DNA from 2 places in the Lactobacillus sp. W8093 genome. Region 2 is predicted to be linked to the other one. Evidence: riboswitches for the same ligand, from Rfam matches in the RefSeq annotation. Region 2 holds a riboswitch; the other holds the start of a gene.
The links. Region 2 has a riboswitch for FMN ahead of H3T47_RS03150 (ECF transporter S component). Riboswitches for the same ligand answer to the same signal wherever they lie in the genome.
Positions count from the first base shown of each region.

Region 1 (7,713 bases), on a different contig from region 2:
TCATCTGCATTATCTGTAGCACCACTGGCATTTCCTTCTGATGCAGTGGTATTCGCATTATCAGCAGTAGCGCCCTGATTATTTGCCTGAGATATAGTATTATTTGCTACTCGAGTTTCAACACGACTATCATTATCATTCTTATTAAAGCTTTGTGCAGTGTCTTGTGTTCCTGAATTGCTATCAGCCTTTACGACATTAGTATTCAAACTCATCAAACCAAGCGCAGCTGCCGTTAAACTGCTAAAAAGCAGTGCTCCAGTCCGCTTATTGTGATCTAATCCTTTATTCATTTCTTACCTCTATCATAAATCGAACTATTTTGTCTAAAAAAGTATGTATACTATCACATCTTCAGTATATATATTAAACAATAACAAAGCAAGCTTATTATAAATTATTTTTACTAAAATAATGATAAATAAATTAAAATACTACAGTAAAATTCAAGATATAAAATAACATTAATAGATTTTATATAATATATAATTGATAATCACATATTTATTAATTAAAAAATAAAACAAGTCGTTTCTGAGAATAGAAACGACTTGTTTTCTAGTCATTATTAACAGTGATTAAATGTAGTAATTATAATTGTTTAATTTGTTCTTCTATATTTAAAACCTCTAACACATCCGTCGCACATTCTGCACCTTTATTGCCTGACTTACCACCGGCACGATCAGTTGCTTGTGCCACTGTATCAGTCATTAACACGCCAAACATCACTGGTACTTTTCCGTTAGCTGATGCTGCTGCTAACTGCGACGTAGTGCCTTCACAAACATAGGTAAAGTGAGCAGTTTCGCCCCGAATTACTGCGCCTAGAGCAATAATGCCATCGACTTTACCACTCTTTGCCAAGCAGTTGACTGTGCGGGCAATTTCAAAGGCACCGGGTACTCTCACAATCACAATATTTTCATCTTTCACGCCCGATTTTTTTAATTGTGACACTGCTCCAGAAAGCAAACGATCTGTGACCACACCATTAAACTGAGCAACAACAATCCCAATCTTTTTATCTTGTCCTTGAGCAATGTTTCCGTTAATTTCTTTCATATTAATCCACCTCATTTAAAATATGATTCATTTCATGTTTTTTAGTTGCCAAATATTTTTTATTTTCTGCAGTCATGCCCACTTCAACTGGAATGCGTTCAGTAACTTTAATGCCATAGTTTTCTAATTGTGCTACTTTATCCGGGTTATTAGTCATTAATTTAACTTCGCTAACGCCTTTTTGTCTTAAAATTTCAGCAGCGACATTGTAGCGGCGAGCATCAACTGGCAGACCAAGATGTTGATTAGCTTCTACTGTATTCATACCCTCATCTTGCAGCTTATAAGCACGTAATTTATTCTCAAGACCAATTCCCCGACCTTCTTGACGCAAGTATAAAACCGCTCCTGAACCATTTTCTTCAATTTTAGTTAATGCTGCGGCAAGTTGAGCGCCACAATCACAACGCTTAGAACCAAACACATCTCCCGTTAAGCATTCACTATGAAGCCGCAATAAAAGCGGCTCACCTTTTTTAACTTCACCCTTGCCAATTAATAAAGTAGGCTGCTTTTCAGGGTGCTTGGTATCTCTGAAACCTTCAAGCTGGAAATGACCATATTTTGTGGGAAAGTCAACCTTGGTAAAAGACTCAATTCCCAAATCTTTGTTTTCCTGATTTTTACGGTACTCAATTAACTCCTCAATGGTCAAATAAGGTATGCCAAGTCCTTCTGCTAAAGCTTTTAGATCTTTGCGTCTGGCCATTGTTCCGTCTTTTTTAATACATTCACAGATAAAGCCAACAGGAGCAACGCCAGCTAGTCTTGCCAAATCTAAGGCTGCTTCTGTATGACCGGTCCGTTCTAGCACGCCACCTTCTTTAGCTACTAACGGGAAAACATGTCCAGGATGATAAAAATCAGCCCATTGACTATTAGGATCAGCTAACTTTTTAATTGTTTTCGCACGATCAAAAGCTGAAATTCCCGTAGTAGTTTCAGTGGAGTCAACACTAAGAGTAAAAGCCGTGCCAAAAGTATCGTTCGAGCCAGTTTCAATTGGTTTCAATTGCAGACGGTCGGCATACGCTTTGCTCATTGGTACGCATAATAATCCACGAGCCTTAGTGATCATCATATTAACTGCTTGTGGTGTAACCTTTTCTGCTAAACCAATCATGTCCCCTTCAGACTCACGCTGCGGTGAATCAGCGACAATAACTAATCCACCTTTTAACATATGCTGTAATACTTTTTGCATTTTTTCATTCAATTGTTCTGTCATTTTTTTCTCCATCATAATTCTTTTTTCCAAGCCTGAATCTGCTTAACTGCGTAGCGACCAATCATATCCACTTCAATATTTGCTTTATCGCCCACTTGATAATGAGCAAGCGTAGTATTTTGGATGGTATAAGGAATTAAACTTACGCCAAAATGATCATTCTCTGCCATCGTGACGGTTAAACTGATGCCGTCAATAGCGATCGACCCTTTTTCAACAATAAAGGGAGCATACTTATGTGGTACTGCGAATTCTAATTCTATGGAATTCTCATTTTCGTTTCTTATTACCAGTTCAGCTATGGTATCAACATGACCCGCAACAATATGACCATCTAGTTTGCCGTTCAGTGCTAGTGCGGGCTCTAAATTTACCAAACTACCTTTTTGTAAATGGCCTAAATTAGTCCTTTTCATCGTTTCCGGCATTACGTCTACCGCAAAGTCATTATCGCTCCAATCGGTAACAGTCAAACAAATACCATTAACGGCAATACTTGCTCCTAAAGGCAAATCTTTTTGAACTAATTTTGGAGCGCAAATACCCAGTCTTGCATGTTGCTCACTAATTTCCAAGCGGGTAATCGTACCCGTTGTTTGAATTATTCCTGTAAACATTCTTTTCTCCTCACGCGAATTCTGATATCTTGATTGAATCTCTTAACATCCAAAAGTTGATAGTCACTTTTTTTCGCTAAAGCCTGTCCGAACACGGCTGGTAAACCAGTGCCGCCTAAAACTAAAGGAGCTACGTATGTTACTATCTCGTCCGCCAAACCGGCTGCTACAAATTGAGCCTGTACGTTGCTGCCGCCTTCAACTAATAATGAATGAATTTCATGTTCAGCTAAAAATTGCACTATTTTTGTTGGTGTCCAATTAGCTGCAGTATAGCAATGGACGTTTTCAGCTACTTTTTGCGACAAATTGGTTGTACTTAACAGCCAAATTTCACCACTGGTCTTAAATATCTGACTGGAAAAATCAAGCTGATTAGCATCCCTAGTTAACACAATCTTAATTGGTGGCTGTGGTAAGTTCTTAATTCTAACTGTTAACAGCGGATTATCAATTCGTAAGGTATTGGCCCCGATTAAAATTGCTTGGTTTTGCAGGCGCAACTTTTGCACATCTATTTGAGCTGCATCCCCAGTCAAAAGCGTTCTCGTTTTACCTGCAGCATTAATTTTGCCGTCAATAGACATTGCATATTTAAGTGTTACAAACGGTCTTTTTTGCCGATAAAAAAAGTTATACGCAACATTTAAATTTTCAGTGCCACCAATGACCTCAGTCTGAACACCATGACTTTCTAAATATTTAATGCCCTTACCTGCTACAATTTGATGAGGATCAACCTGACCGATAACTACTCTTTTGATTCCAGCTACGGCTACTTTTTTGCAACAAGGAGGCTGTTTGCCATAATGACTGCAAGGCTCCAAAGTGACATACAAGGTTGCTCCCTGAGCCTCTTTAGGGTCAGATAAATGCGCTAACGTATTCACTTCAGCATGTTCTCTGCCATATTGATGGTGATAGCCCGTTGCTAAAACTTGCTCGTTTTTAACTAAAACCGCACCAACTAATGGATTAGTCCAAGTCATCCCTTCTGCTTTCACAGCTTCTTGGGCTGCCATTTGCATATAATCCTTGTCTTGCACTATCTCACTTCCTAAGCATTAAAAAGCCTCGTTGATTTTATCAACGAGGCTTATTTTTTTATTCATCAAATAAGATTTCAGCGAAGTTTAATAACGACGCGAGTTTTCTGTCTAATCTTGTTTGTTCTTCTCCCATCCAGACTATAACTGTCGGTACTAGACTCTCACTAGTTCCACCGCAAAACGCGGGTCACGGACTTCAATTATTAATTGTCACCGTCGGTAAGGAATTGCACCCTGCCCCGAAGAAACCGTATTCAACTATTTCAAGTATAGTATAGTTATACGATATGAGCAATAGCATTTGCTTTGAAAAATTATTACTAAAACAATTTGCCAAATTTCATTGACAGCGTTTTCAAATACTGCTATGCTTACATCGTAACAAAATATAAAACTGAACGAGAAAATTAGAAGGTTCAATTAAACCTGTGCAGAACTCTGCACTTGGGTTTATTTGGACCTTCTTTTTTTGACTTCAATTAGAAAAGGAGATTACAAATGGATAAAGCAAAACGTTTAAATAATATTTTTGGTAAAGATGGCAAAACGATTATTGTCGCTTTAGACGGATTCGGTTTTTCCGCTAATACAGACGGGGTAGATTTTTCAGTCAAAAGCGTTCATCAGTTATTAAAGTATGGACTTAACTGCGCCTTAGTTACATACGGACAAGCTCAATTATTTGCGCAAGATTTAATTGATGTGCCGACGATTTTAAGAGTAGACGGTTCGGTTAATGTTTTTGACAGCAGCGTTCCCGAAACAGCACAATTCTTCGATGTCACTGATGCATTAAAACTAGGAGCAAGCGGCGTTGTCTGCATGACTTTCCCTGGTAGTCAAGGTGGTAGAGAAGAATTTTCTCATAAAATGTTAGCGCGGCTCGCAAAACAAGGCGAGGAATGGAACGTGCCAGTGATTGCTGAGACCCTTCCTTGTTCTTACGCCGTTTCTGACCAAGAACCTAACTCAGATAATCCAGACTATATTAAAACGGCAGCAAGATTAGGCGTTGAATACGGTGCCGATGTCATTAAAACGAGATTTACTGGTGATATTGAGACTGACAGAAAAATTGTAGAAAATACCAGACGTCCTGCAGTTGCTTTGGGAGGACCAAAAACTGACAACAAGACCTACTTCGAATATGTCCACAACTTAATGACAGCTGGAGTTTGCGGAATTGCAACCGGAAGAAATATTACCCAAGACCCTAACCCAGTTGGTAAGGTAGCAGCTCTATCTGCAATTGTCCATGATGGCAAAACAGTTGAGGAGGCTCTTCAAATATATTCAACTACCAAATCCTAATTACCACTTAATAATTTTCTTTAATAAAGCCTAGTAATAATTTAATTGGAGGAAATTGAATGCAGAACCAGAAAACAATCATACCCTCAGTTAGAGAGCTAAAACTATTGCAACTTGCTTGTAAGTCTAAGGCATCAATTATTCTATTGAGTAACACAGATATAGGAAACTTAATTAAACAAACTTCGTACGTTCATAAATTCAGAAAAAAAGCTTTTGTACATTTGGAATTAATTGCAGGTTTTGCACCAGATGCAAAAGGCTTGCGGTTACTTAAAAACATGTACCAAGTGGATGGTGTTTTTACTACTAATATTCAAGCAGGCAATATTGCAAAGAGTATTGGCCTCAACGTGATCTATCGTTTTTTCTTAATTGACAGCCGTTCTCTTAAAAGAACCGGCGCAATACTTGAAAATAATAAGTTTGATGCTATTGAAGTTTTGCCAGCATGTTCAGCAATAGCTGAATCAGCTGATCTAGCTAAATTAAACATAAGTTCTAAATTATTTGCCGGAGGTTTTATTAAAACTTTAAATATGGTCGATCAGATTTTTAGATTAGGATTTTCTGGCATTACTACTAGTAATAGCAAATTATGGCAATGAAAGAGGTATAAAATGACCAAATATTTAATGGGAATAGATAATGGTGGTACTTCAACTAAGGCAGCTATTTATGATGCTGCCGGCAACGAAATTGCAAAGTCCACAATATATACGGAAATGATAACACCTCATGAATACTGGACTGAAAGGGATATGTCTGAATTAAGAGCAGTAAACTTTCAGGTCATTCATGATGTTTTGCAAAAATCAAAAATTAACCCGAAAGAAATTGCCGGGGTCGGTATGACTGGTCATGGTAATGGCCTTTACTTAATCGGTAAGAATGGTCAGTTTGTGCGCAACGGCATTATTTCTACAGATAATAGGGCCAGTGCTATTGTCGAAAAATGGCTTGCTGATAAAAATTATGAAACAGCTGTCAGACCTAGAACCTACGCCACTATTTGGAGTTCACAACCAGCCGCCCTTTTAAAGTGGCTTGATGAAAATGAACCTGAAGTCTATGACAAAACAGAATATGTCTTCATGATTACCGACTTAGTCAGATATTGGCTAACCGGCAAGGCAGGTTTTGAAATTTCAAACGCAAGTGGCACCTCGCTTTTTAACCAAGACACAGAAAAATTAGATGAAAAGGTATTCGAATTTTTCGGTATCAAAAAGTGGCTAAAAAAGATTCCACCATTAGTTGATTCTACTGCTGAATGCGGGAAAATCACCGCAACTGTCAGCAAGAAAACCGGACTGTGTGAAGGAACTCCAGTAGCTGGTGGGCTATTTGACATCACCGCAAGCGCACTTTCAACAGGATTGGTTAAACACAATCAGTTATCAATTGTAACTGGAACTTGGAGCATTAACCAGTATATTGATAACAAAATCTCAGTTGTTAAAGACTTATTTATGACTTCTGATTATCCGATTAAGGGCGAATATCTCTTAACTGAGGCGTCACCTACAAGCGGCTCTAACTTAACTTGGTTCACAGAAACATTTATGAAGGATCATACCCAACTGTTAAAGATCGTTAATGATGAACATAGTATCTATGATTACTGCTCAAAATTGGTGGCAGCAGTTAAACCTTGGGAAAGCAAACTGATTTTTTATCCATTCATTTTTGGCTCTAACGCTGGTATTGCGAACTCATCTGCCGGCTTCATTGGGGCTTCAAAAGATACCTCATTAGCCCAATTTGTAAATGCAGTTTATGAAGGTGTTTGTTTCGCCCATAAAGCTCACGTTGAAAAATTGCTCAAAATAAATGCCAATGTTTTGTCTTCTCCAATTCGCATAGCCGGCGGAATCACTAATTCACAAGTATGGTTACAAATGTTTGCGGATATTTTTCAAAAGCCATTAGAACTAGTTAACGTTAAGGAAAACGGCGCAATGGGAGCAGCTATGGCAGCTGGCGTAATGTCCGGCTTATTTACCGACTTTAAAGCGGCAGCAAAAAGTATGGTTCATATTTCAAGAACAATTACTCCTAATCCTGAACTAGCAGAAGTTTATCAGGAAAAATATGACCTATATCAAAAAGTAGTTAAAGACCAATCTTTTGTTTGGAATGATATCGGCAATACCCAGTTAGAAACAACTAACTAACAACAAAATTTAATTTTAAGGAGGATTAATAATGAAACTAGGACTACAAGGTAAAAACGCATTAGTAACCGGTGGTGCTACAGGTTTAGGACAGCAATTTGTTTTAGCTTTAGCAAAAGAAGGCGTCACAGTTGCTTTCAGTTATTTAAATGAAAAAGAACACCCGGAAGTAACACTGGACAAAGTAGAAAAAGAGACTCATCAAAAAGCTTACGGATTTAAAACAGACTTGTCCCAAGTTGATCAAGCCAGAAAACTGTTTGATG
Region 1 covers NZ_JACFRL010000001.1:70,512-78,224, forward strand. The annotation lists gene H3T47_RS00290 (BspA family leucine-rich repeat surface protein) at 1-293, opposite strand, end outside; gene ribH (6,7-dimethyl-8-ribityllumazine synthase) at 592-1,065, opposite strand; gene ribA (GTP cyclohydrolase II) at 1,067-2,293, opposite strand; gene ribE (riboflavin synthase) at 2,305-2,910, opposite strand; gene ribD (bifunctional diaminohydroxyphosphoribosylaminopyrimidine deaminase/5-amino-6-(5-phosphoribosylamino)uracil reductase RibD) at 2,895-3,956, opposite strand; FMN riboswitch at 4,077-4,210, opposite strand; gene H3T47_RS00315 (class I fructose-bisphosphate aldolase) at 4,458-5,270, shown strand; gene H3T47_RS00320 (glycerol-3-phosphate responsive antiterminator) at 5,330-5,878, shown strand; gene H3T47_RS00325 (FGGY-family carbohydrate kinase) at 5,891-7,447, shown strand; gene H3T47_RS00330 (SDR family NAD(P)-dependent oxidoreductase) at 7,479-7,713, shown strand, end outside.
Region 1: linked by a shared signal. The riboswitch ahead of ribD (bifunctional diaminohydroxyphosphoribosylaminopyrimidine deaminase/5-amino-6-(5-phosphoribosylamino)uracil reductase RibD) and the one ahead of H3T47_RS03150 (ECF transporter S component) in region 2 are both predicted to bind FMN.

Region 2 (7,713 bases):
TGGTTATACTGCAAGAATGATTTCCAAGTACCGTCCAAATGCTAACATTTTAGCTTTAACTTTTGACGAGAAGATCCAACACTCACTTGGCATTTCTTGGGGTGTTCAACCTTTGCTTACTGAAAAACCTGCTTCTACTGATGACATGTTCGAAGTAGCAGCTAAAGTTGCTAAAGAACAAGGTTATGTTCAAGATGGTGATTTAGTAATCATTGTTGCTGGTGTTCCTGTTGGTGACTCAGGTACAACCAACTTGATGAAACTCCAAATTATTGGTAGCAAATTAGCTCAAGGATTAGGAGTAGGCAACGGTTCAGTTGTTGGTAAAACAGTTGTAGTTAACAGTGCCGAAGAAGCAATTAGCAAGACTAGAGAAGGAGACATCCTTGTTGCCAAGACTACTGACCCTGATTACATGCCAGCGATCAAGAAGGCTTCCGGTTTAGTTGTTGAAGCTTCCGGCTTGACTTCACATGCTGCTGTGGTTGGTTTATCATTAGGTATTCCAGTTGTTGTTGGTGTTAGTGATGCAACTGAAAAGATTGGTAGTGGAATTACTATTACTGTTGATGCTCGTCGTGGTGCTATTTACCAAGGTGAAGTTTCAAATCTTTAATTAAGTTCATTTGTCAAAATAGCCAGTGGTTGTCACTGGCTATTTTGTTTTGAGTTAAATACACTAGGCAATGATACAATAGATATTACTAGTAAAGTCAAATGACTATTAGAGCTAAATACTTTGAAAATGATATACTTGTTTAAAGATCCCAATTTTAGATTTAGGAGAGAAAATTATGCTTGGCACCATCGCAGCTGGTAAAATTATTGATCAAAATGAAAATTCTTTTTTCGTGCAAATTGATGGTATTACTTATGAATTAAAAAGAAAAGAAATCACGCAGGAAGAAAAGCCTAAACTGGGGGAAGAAATCAAGGGCTTTTTATACGACGATAAACAACATAATCGTGAAATGACCCAATTCCTGCCGTTTGCTCAAAAAGACCAATATGGTTGGAGTAAGGTCACAGCAGTTAAATATGACCTCGGAGTTTTCGTGGATATTGGTTTGCCGGATAAAGATGTTGTAATATCTCTTGATGATTTACCTTTTAATAAAGATCGGTGGCCTCGCCCAGATGACCAGCTTTTAGTTCATTTAGAAACAGATGAAAAAGATCGTATTTGGGCAAAGCTGGCTGATGAGAATATCTTTGAACAGCTTGCTGCTCATTTTCCAGATGACATGAAAAACAAAGATGTTTTTGGAACGGTCTATTCTGCACGTGAAGTAGGAGCTTTTGTGATTACAAAAGAATACTATCTTGGTTTTGTCCATCCTACACAAATGGCTCGTCCTCTGCGCTTAGGTGAACAGTTCAAAGGCCGAGTAGTTGGTATCAGTCAGTATGGCAGGCTAAACTTAAGCAGTTTACCTCGTGCTTTTGAAGAAATTGATGATGATGCCCAAATGGTTTTAATGAGTTTGCGGCGTAAAAGCGACAAAATGTTGCCTTTTTACGATAAATCAGATGCTCAAGATATTAAAAATTATTTTGGCATTTCCAAATCTGCTTTTAAGCGTGCATTGGGACATTTGCTCAAAAATAATTATATTGTTGAAGACAAGGACGCAGGTACAATTACTTTAATTAATGATCCTGAAGATGTAGCAAAATGAACAATTTAACAGAACAAGTTGAAGATTATTTAAGATACAGCCAAATTGAGCGCGGTTTAAGCGCGAACACCATTACATCTTACAGGCAAGACTTAACTGCTTTTATCAATTTTTTAAAAAAAGAGCATTTAAAGACTTGGCCAACTAAAGCTCTTGACATTGATGCCTTTTTGGCTCAACAGCGTGATTTAAATAAAGCCACCAGTTCAATTAGTCGGTTAATTTCCAGTCTGCGTAAATTTTATCAGTGGCTGGTAAGGCAAAACATCCAAAAAATCAATCCCATGCTGGAAATAGATTCTCCCAAAAAAAGGCGCTCTTTACCTGTAGCTCTCACAGTAGATGAAATCAATCATTTGCTTGATCAACCTAATACCAATAAGAAATTGGGTTTGCGTGATCGGGCGTTGCTTGAAACTTTATATGCAACTGGAATTAGGGTGAGTGAATTAATCAACCTCAAGTTTAACGATCTACATGAAGAACTAAAGTTGATCAAAGTTTTCGGTAAGGGATCAAAGGAACGGTTAATTCCAATAAGCGAAGTAGCTTTGTCCTGGATAGATAGTTATAAGGAAAAAGTACGGGATCCGTTAATATTAAAAGTAGGCCAAAACTGTGACTTTATTTTTCTTAATAGTCGCGGTACCGCTTTAACAAGGCAGGCAGTCTGGCAAATTATTAAAAAATATTGTAATATGGCTGGTATTCAAAAAAATGTTACCCCTCATACTTTAAGGCATACTTTTGCTACGCATTTGCTAGAAAATGGTGCGGACTTGCGTGTAGTTCAAGAAATTTTAGGTCATTCAGATATTAGTACCACCCAAATTTACACCAATTTGTCGCAGAAGCATATTTTACAGGTGTACGCAAAAACTCATCCGCGGACATAGGTGATTAAATGTTAATTGAATGTAAAAATGATAAAGAAAAAGTAGCAATGGGCTTGTTGTCATATTTAACTGATTTTAAAAACCTTGCTAACCTTAAAGATGAAATTCATTTAAACAAGAATAGCAATGAATTTCATCTATACCTTTATCGTGCTCAGGATCCCAATTTTGTGGGCGTAATCGGAACCCAAGCGAATAAGCAATTTGTAGTTATCCGCTATCTTTCGCTTGCTCCTGATTATCGTAAGGAAAAGTATGTGGCACAAGCAGTCAATGAATTGGCCCAGGCTAATCCGCAAAAAATTATTACTGCTGTTCCTGAATATATTGAACTGATTAAATATCTTAAAAAGGACACGAGATAATGAGTGAAAACCTAACTTTGGAATTACCTAATTTTGAAGGTCCTTTGGACTTATTGCTGCACCTAATCAAAGTCCAAAAAATTGATATTTACGATATTCCGATTGCTCAAATTACCAGTCAATATTTGGCCTATTTGCAAGAAATGCAACAATTAAATCTCAAAATAGCAGGAGAATACTTTGTGATGTCTTCAATGCTTTTGCGCATTAAATCTCAATCATTATTACCGCATAATGATTTTGCAGATGAAAACGAAGAACAGGAAGATCCGCGGGATGAATTAGTGCAGCAACTAGTAACCTACTCAGTATTTAAAAAGGTTTCAGCTTATTTTAAAAAAAGAAACGAAGAAGTTCCAATTACTGCTGCTAAGGAAGAAAGTGTTCCCCAAAATAAAAAGATTCAGCCTTTACCAAAAGGGCAGATCACAGCTACGGAATTAACCAATACTTTTATAGTAATTTTGCAACGAATGAAAATTAGGCAGCCTGATATCGTTTCGGTTAATGTAAACGAAACCTCTGTAGCAGAAATGGCTCATTTTTTACAAAAAAAGTTAGCTAAACATCAGACCGTCAGTTTTTTTTCGTGTTGTAAGGAAATGAGAACCTTATCCGATGTGATTGGCTTATTTTTAGCATTACTTGAACTATGTAAGAAACAACAAGTAAAAGTGCTACAAAAAAGGACTTTTGGCGATCTTTGTTTAGAAAGAATTGATTGTGATGACAAGTAAAATAGCGCAGTTAGAAGCACTATTATATGTAGCTGGTGATGCTGGTATTACAGATGTAAATTTATGTGAACTTTTGCAAATTACCAAGCCTGCTTTGCGTGAACTGACCAAAGAATTACAAAAAAAGCTGCTGGAAAATGCTGATTCAGGTCTTCAAGTACAGCATATTAATGACAACTATAAATTAACTACTCGTCCCGAAATGAGTGCGATCATTGAGCACTTTTTTCAAAAAGATTTAACAAAAAGCTTGAGTCAATCTGCACTTGAAATATTGTCGATTATTGCTTACAAGCAGCCTATAACCAGAATAGAAATTGATGAAATTAGAGGCGTTAATTCCTCTGGTGCGCTGCAAACATTAATCTGGCGCGGGTTAGTTAAAATAGATGGTAAAAAAGAAGCTCCCGGTCACCCAAACTTATATGTGACCAGTGACTACTTTTTACAATATTTTGGTTATCACAGTCTGGCAGACTTGCCCTTAATTGAAGACTTTGAGGATGATAGTGTAAACGCTGAAGGCGAAATAGATTTATTTGCGGCCAAGGGACAGGCTGATAAAAATATTGCAAAAACTCAAAAAGGAGAAAAATAATGGTTTTAGAACGGTTGCAAAAAGTAATTGCGGAAGCTGGGATTGCTTCACGCCGCAAGGCTGAAAAGATGATTGTAGAAGGACGAGTAACGGTTGATGGGAAAGTCGTTACTCAGCTAGGAACTAAAGTTAACACTTTTAGTAACGTTACTGTTGATGGTGAGCCAATTGAGCGTGAGAGTCTACATACTTATTTGTTTTATAAACCACGCGGCGTAGTTTCTACTGCCAGTGACGATAAAGGCAGGAAAACAGTAGTTGATTATTTTAAAAACTTACCGTACCGGCTATATCCAATCGGAAGACTTGACTATGACACTTCAGGGTTGCTGCTGATGACTAATGATGGAGAATTAGCTAACTTGTTAATGCACCCACGTAATAATGTGGCCAAGGTTTATGTGGCAAAAATAACAGGTCAGCTTACGCCTGAAGAAATTGGTCAACTGAAAAATGGTGTCAAAATTGATCGGCATAGATGTGCACCTGCCAAAGTAAAAATCATTAAGACCGATCGCAAAAAGAATAACCAAATTGTGCAGTTAACAATTCATGAAGGACAATATCATCAAGTCAAAAGAATGTTTAAGTCTGTAAACCATCAAGTTAAAAAATTAGCCCGTGAAAAATATGCTTTTCTAACTCTTGCTTCTTTAGTTTCTGGCACATATAGAGAATTAACTCATGAAGAAGTTGACAGATTAAAGGACGTAGATTAACATATATGTGGAAATTAAAAATAAGTTTGTTGTCTTCATGGCAGGGTGAAAATCCCGACCGGTGGTGTAAGTCCACGACCCACGATAGTGGTGGAATCTAATGAGATACCGATAGTTAAAGTCTAGATGAAAGAAGACAGACTGAACTAAAAGCCAAGATCTATAGCTTACTTTTACATGGTCTGTTGCTAGGAGCAACAGACCATGTATTTTTTTGGAGGTAAGAATCTTGCATAAAAAGAAATCTAGTAATTTAGCTAACATAGTAGCCTATACTTTAATTGGAACGATTGCATATATATTAATGCTGCTTGAATTTCCACTGCTGACTAGTTTTTTAAAATTTGATTTTTCAGACGTAGTCATTACAATTGGTACATTTTTATTTGGACCAGGACCCGGTGCGTTCATTGCATTTGTGCGGATGTTAATCAATTTAATTTATAAGGGCTTTGCTTTACCAAGTATAGTTGGACAAACGGCAGCTTTTCTTGCTTCACTTTCTTTTGCTTTGCCATTTTATTATTTAACTAAAAATATTAGTAAAGATGAAAAGAATTTCTCGAAAAAATTTTTACAACCAATAGTAGGAATTGTTTTGGGAATTGTGGCGATGACTATAGTTTTATCCGTACTCAATGCTCTAGTGTTAACACCTTTTTATGCGGTGACTACAGTTCCTAACTTACCGGCAATCCATGGCTATACTGGTTTGCTTGCCTTTACAGAAAAGGTTTATTTAGGTCAATTGTTACATATTCCTTCTATGAGTGCTTATATTTTTGGCATTATTGTGCCATTTAATCTGTTAAAAGGAACAATTAATGGTGTAGTTGTTTACTTATTATTTGAAACGGTTTTACGAACATTTAAGCCTTTTGTACGCAGAAACTTTAATTTAAAAAATTAATATAGAAAAAAACCAAAATCAGTCTATTAAATGACTGATTTTTTTGTCCACTTAAATAGCAAATATGCTAAAATTAAGCAGGTTAGGTAAGGAGGTTTTCACGATGAATCATAATCAAGAGGGTCCATATCATCATTATGAACGTCCTCAGGAATCAAGGGTCAGGACATATAAGTCTGTATCAAAAGGCTGGCTTGCCCTAATAGTTTTGTTGGTTGTTGTTTTAGTAGCTCTTGTTCCTGTAGTTCATCATTTGGCTGGAAATAATAATTCTGCCAGCAAAGTTGTTGAAGTACGTAAAACAAGTAAAAAAACAATTAAGCATACCAAAGCTAAAAACTTGCCTGCTAAAAATAAAAAAGTTATAAATAAAAGTAAAACTAAGACTAAAACTGAGACAAAGTCAAAGAAAAAATCTCAGACTAAGCCTCAAAAGAAACGTGCAGTTGTAAAACAATACGTTGTAAAAAGTGGTGATTCGTTAACAAGTATTGCCAACCGATTTAATATGTCTGTAGGCTATTTAGCACAGTTAAATCAACTTGATCCCTATAGTCAAGTTGATATAGGACAAACATTAAAGATTAGACAATAATAATATAGAAAGGAATAGGGACTAATAGTCAATAGTCCCTTTTTTATTGGAATGCAAGTAGCAATTGATGGTCCAGCATCTGCTGGTAAAAGTACAGTAGCAAAAATTATCGCTCAAAAGTTAAATTTCACTTATATTGATACGGGGGCAATGTACCGCGCATCTACGTGGTTGGCGCGGGAACACAAACTTAGTTATGGTGATGAAAAGGGCATATTGGCTGCTATTGATCAGGAAAATATTGAACTGAAGTCTGTTGCGGGTCAACAAAAGGTCTTTGTGGGTACAAAAGATATTTCACAAGAAATTCGCACGCCAGATATTTCAGCTCATGTTTCTCAAGTATCAGCTCTTGCTGGGGTAAGGGAAAAGATGGTCAAATTACAAAGGCAGATGGCTGGCAAAATGAATGTGGTGATGGACGGTCGTGATATTGGTACCACTGTTTTACCAAATGCTGCTGTAAAAATCTTTTTGATTGCTTCTGCTCATTCCCGTGCTGAAAGAAGAATGAAGGACTTTAAAGAGAGAGGCATTAAAGTAGATCAATCACTTGCAGAAATTGAACATGACATTGCGGAAAGGGATTATAAAGATTCCCATCGTAAAATCTCACCATTAAAAAAAGCACAGGACGCTATCGAAATTGACACGACTGCAATGACGATTGAGCAAGTTGTTAATGCAATTTTATTTGAAATTAAAAAAAGTCAAAAAAAACTATAAAAAAGGGGATAAAACAGTAGAAAAATCTCTAACTTTCATTTAAAATTAGAGTATGATATTGGGAGGTAAATAATGTCAGAAAACAGTAATCAATTTTTAGATGCATTAAAGCAAATGCAAGGAGTTGAGGTCGGAGATATCGTAGATGTTGAAGTATTAGACGTTGAAGAAGGTCAAATTGATGTTGGTGTTGTAAATGCCGGCGTTGAAGGTGTGATTCCTCGTCGTGAATACACTTCAGATCGCAATGTTGACCTGCGTGAAGCCGTTAAGCCAGGCGACAAGTTCAAAGCTTTGGTTTTGAGAAAAGCTGGCGGTGACAAAGAAAACGGAGAATTCTTCTTCTCAGTTACCCGCTTAAAGGAAAGAGAAGCTTACGATGAATTACAAAAGGACTTCGAAGAAGGTAAGACTATCGAAGGTACTGTAACTTCATCTGTACGTGGTGGTTTGTTAGTTGATGTTGGTACAAGAGGTTTCTTGCCAGC
Region 2 covers NZ_JACFRL010000003.1:168,913-176,625, forward strand. The annotation lists gene pyk (pyruvate kinase) at 1-616, shown strand, start outside; gene H3T47_RS03120 (S1 RNA-binding domain-containing protein) at 795-1,679, shown strand; gene xerD (site-specific tyrosine recombinase XerD) at 1,676-2,575, shown strand; gene H3T47_RS03130 (reductase) at 2,584-2,940, shown strand; gene H3T47_RS03135 (segregation/condensation protein A) at 2,937-3,677, shown strand; gene scpB (SMC-Scp complex subunit ScpB) at 3,667-4,275, shown strand; gene H3T47_RS03145 (pseudouridine synthase) at 4,275-4,994, shown strand; FMN riboswitch at 5,022-5,136, shown strand; gene H3T47_RS03150 (ECF transporter S component) at 5,224-5,904, shown strand; gene H3T47_RS03155 (LysM domain-containing protein) at 6,008-6,499, shown strand; gene cmk ((d)CMP kinase) at 6,551-7,225, shown strand; gene rpsA (30S ribosomal protein S1) at 7,298-7,713, shown strand, end outside.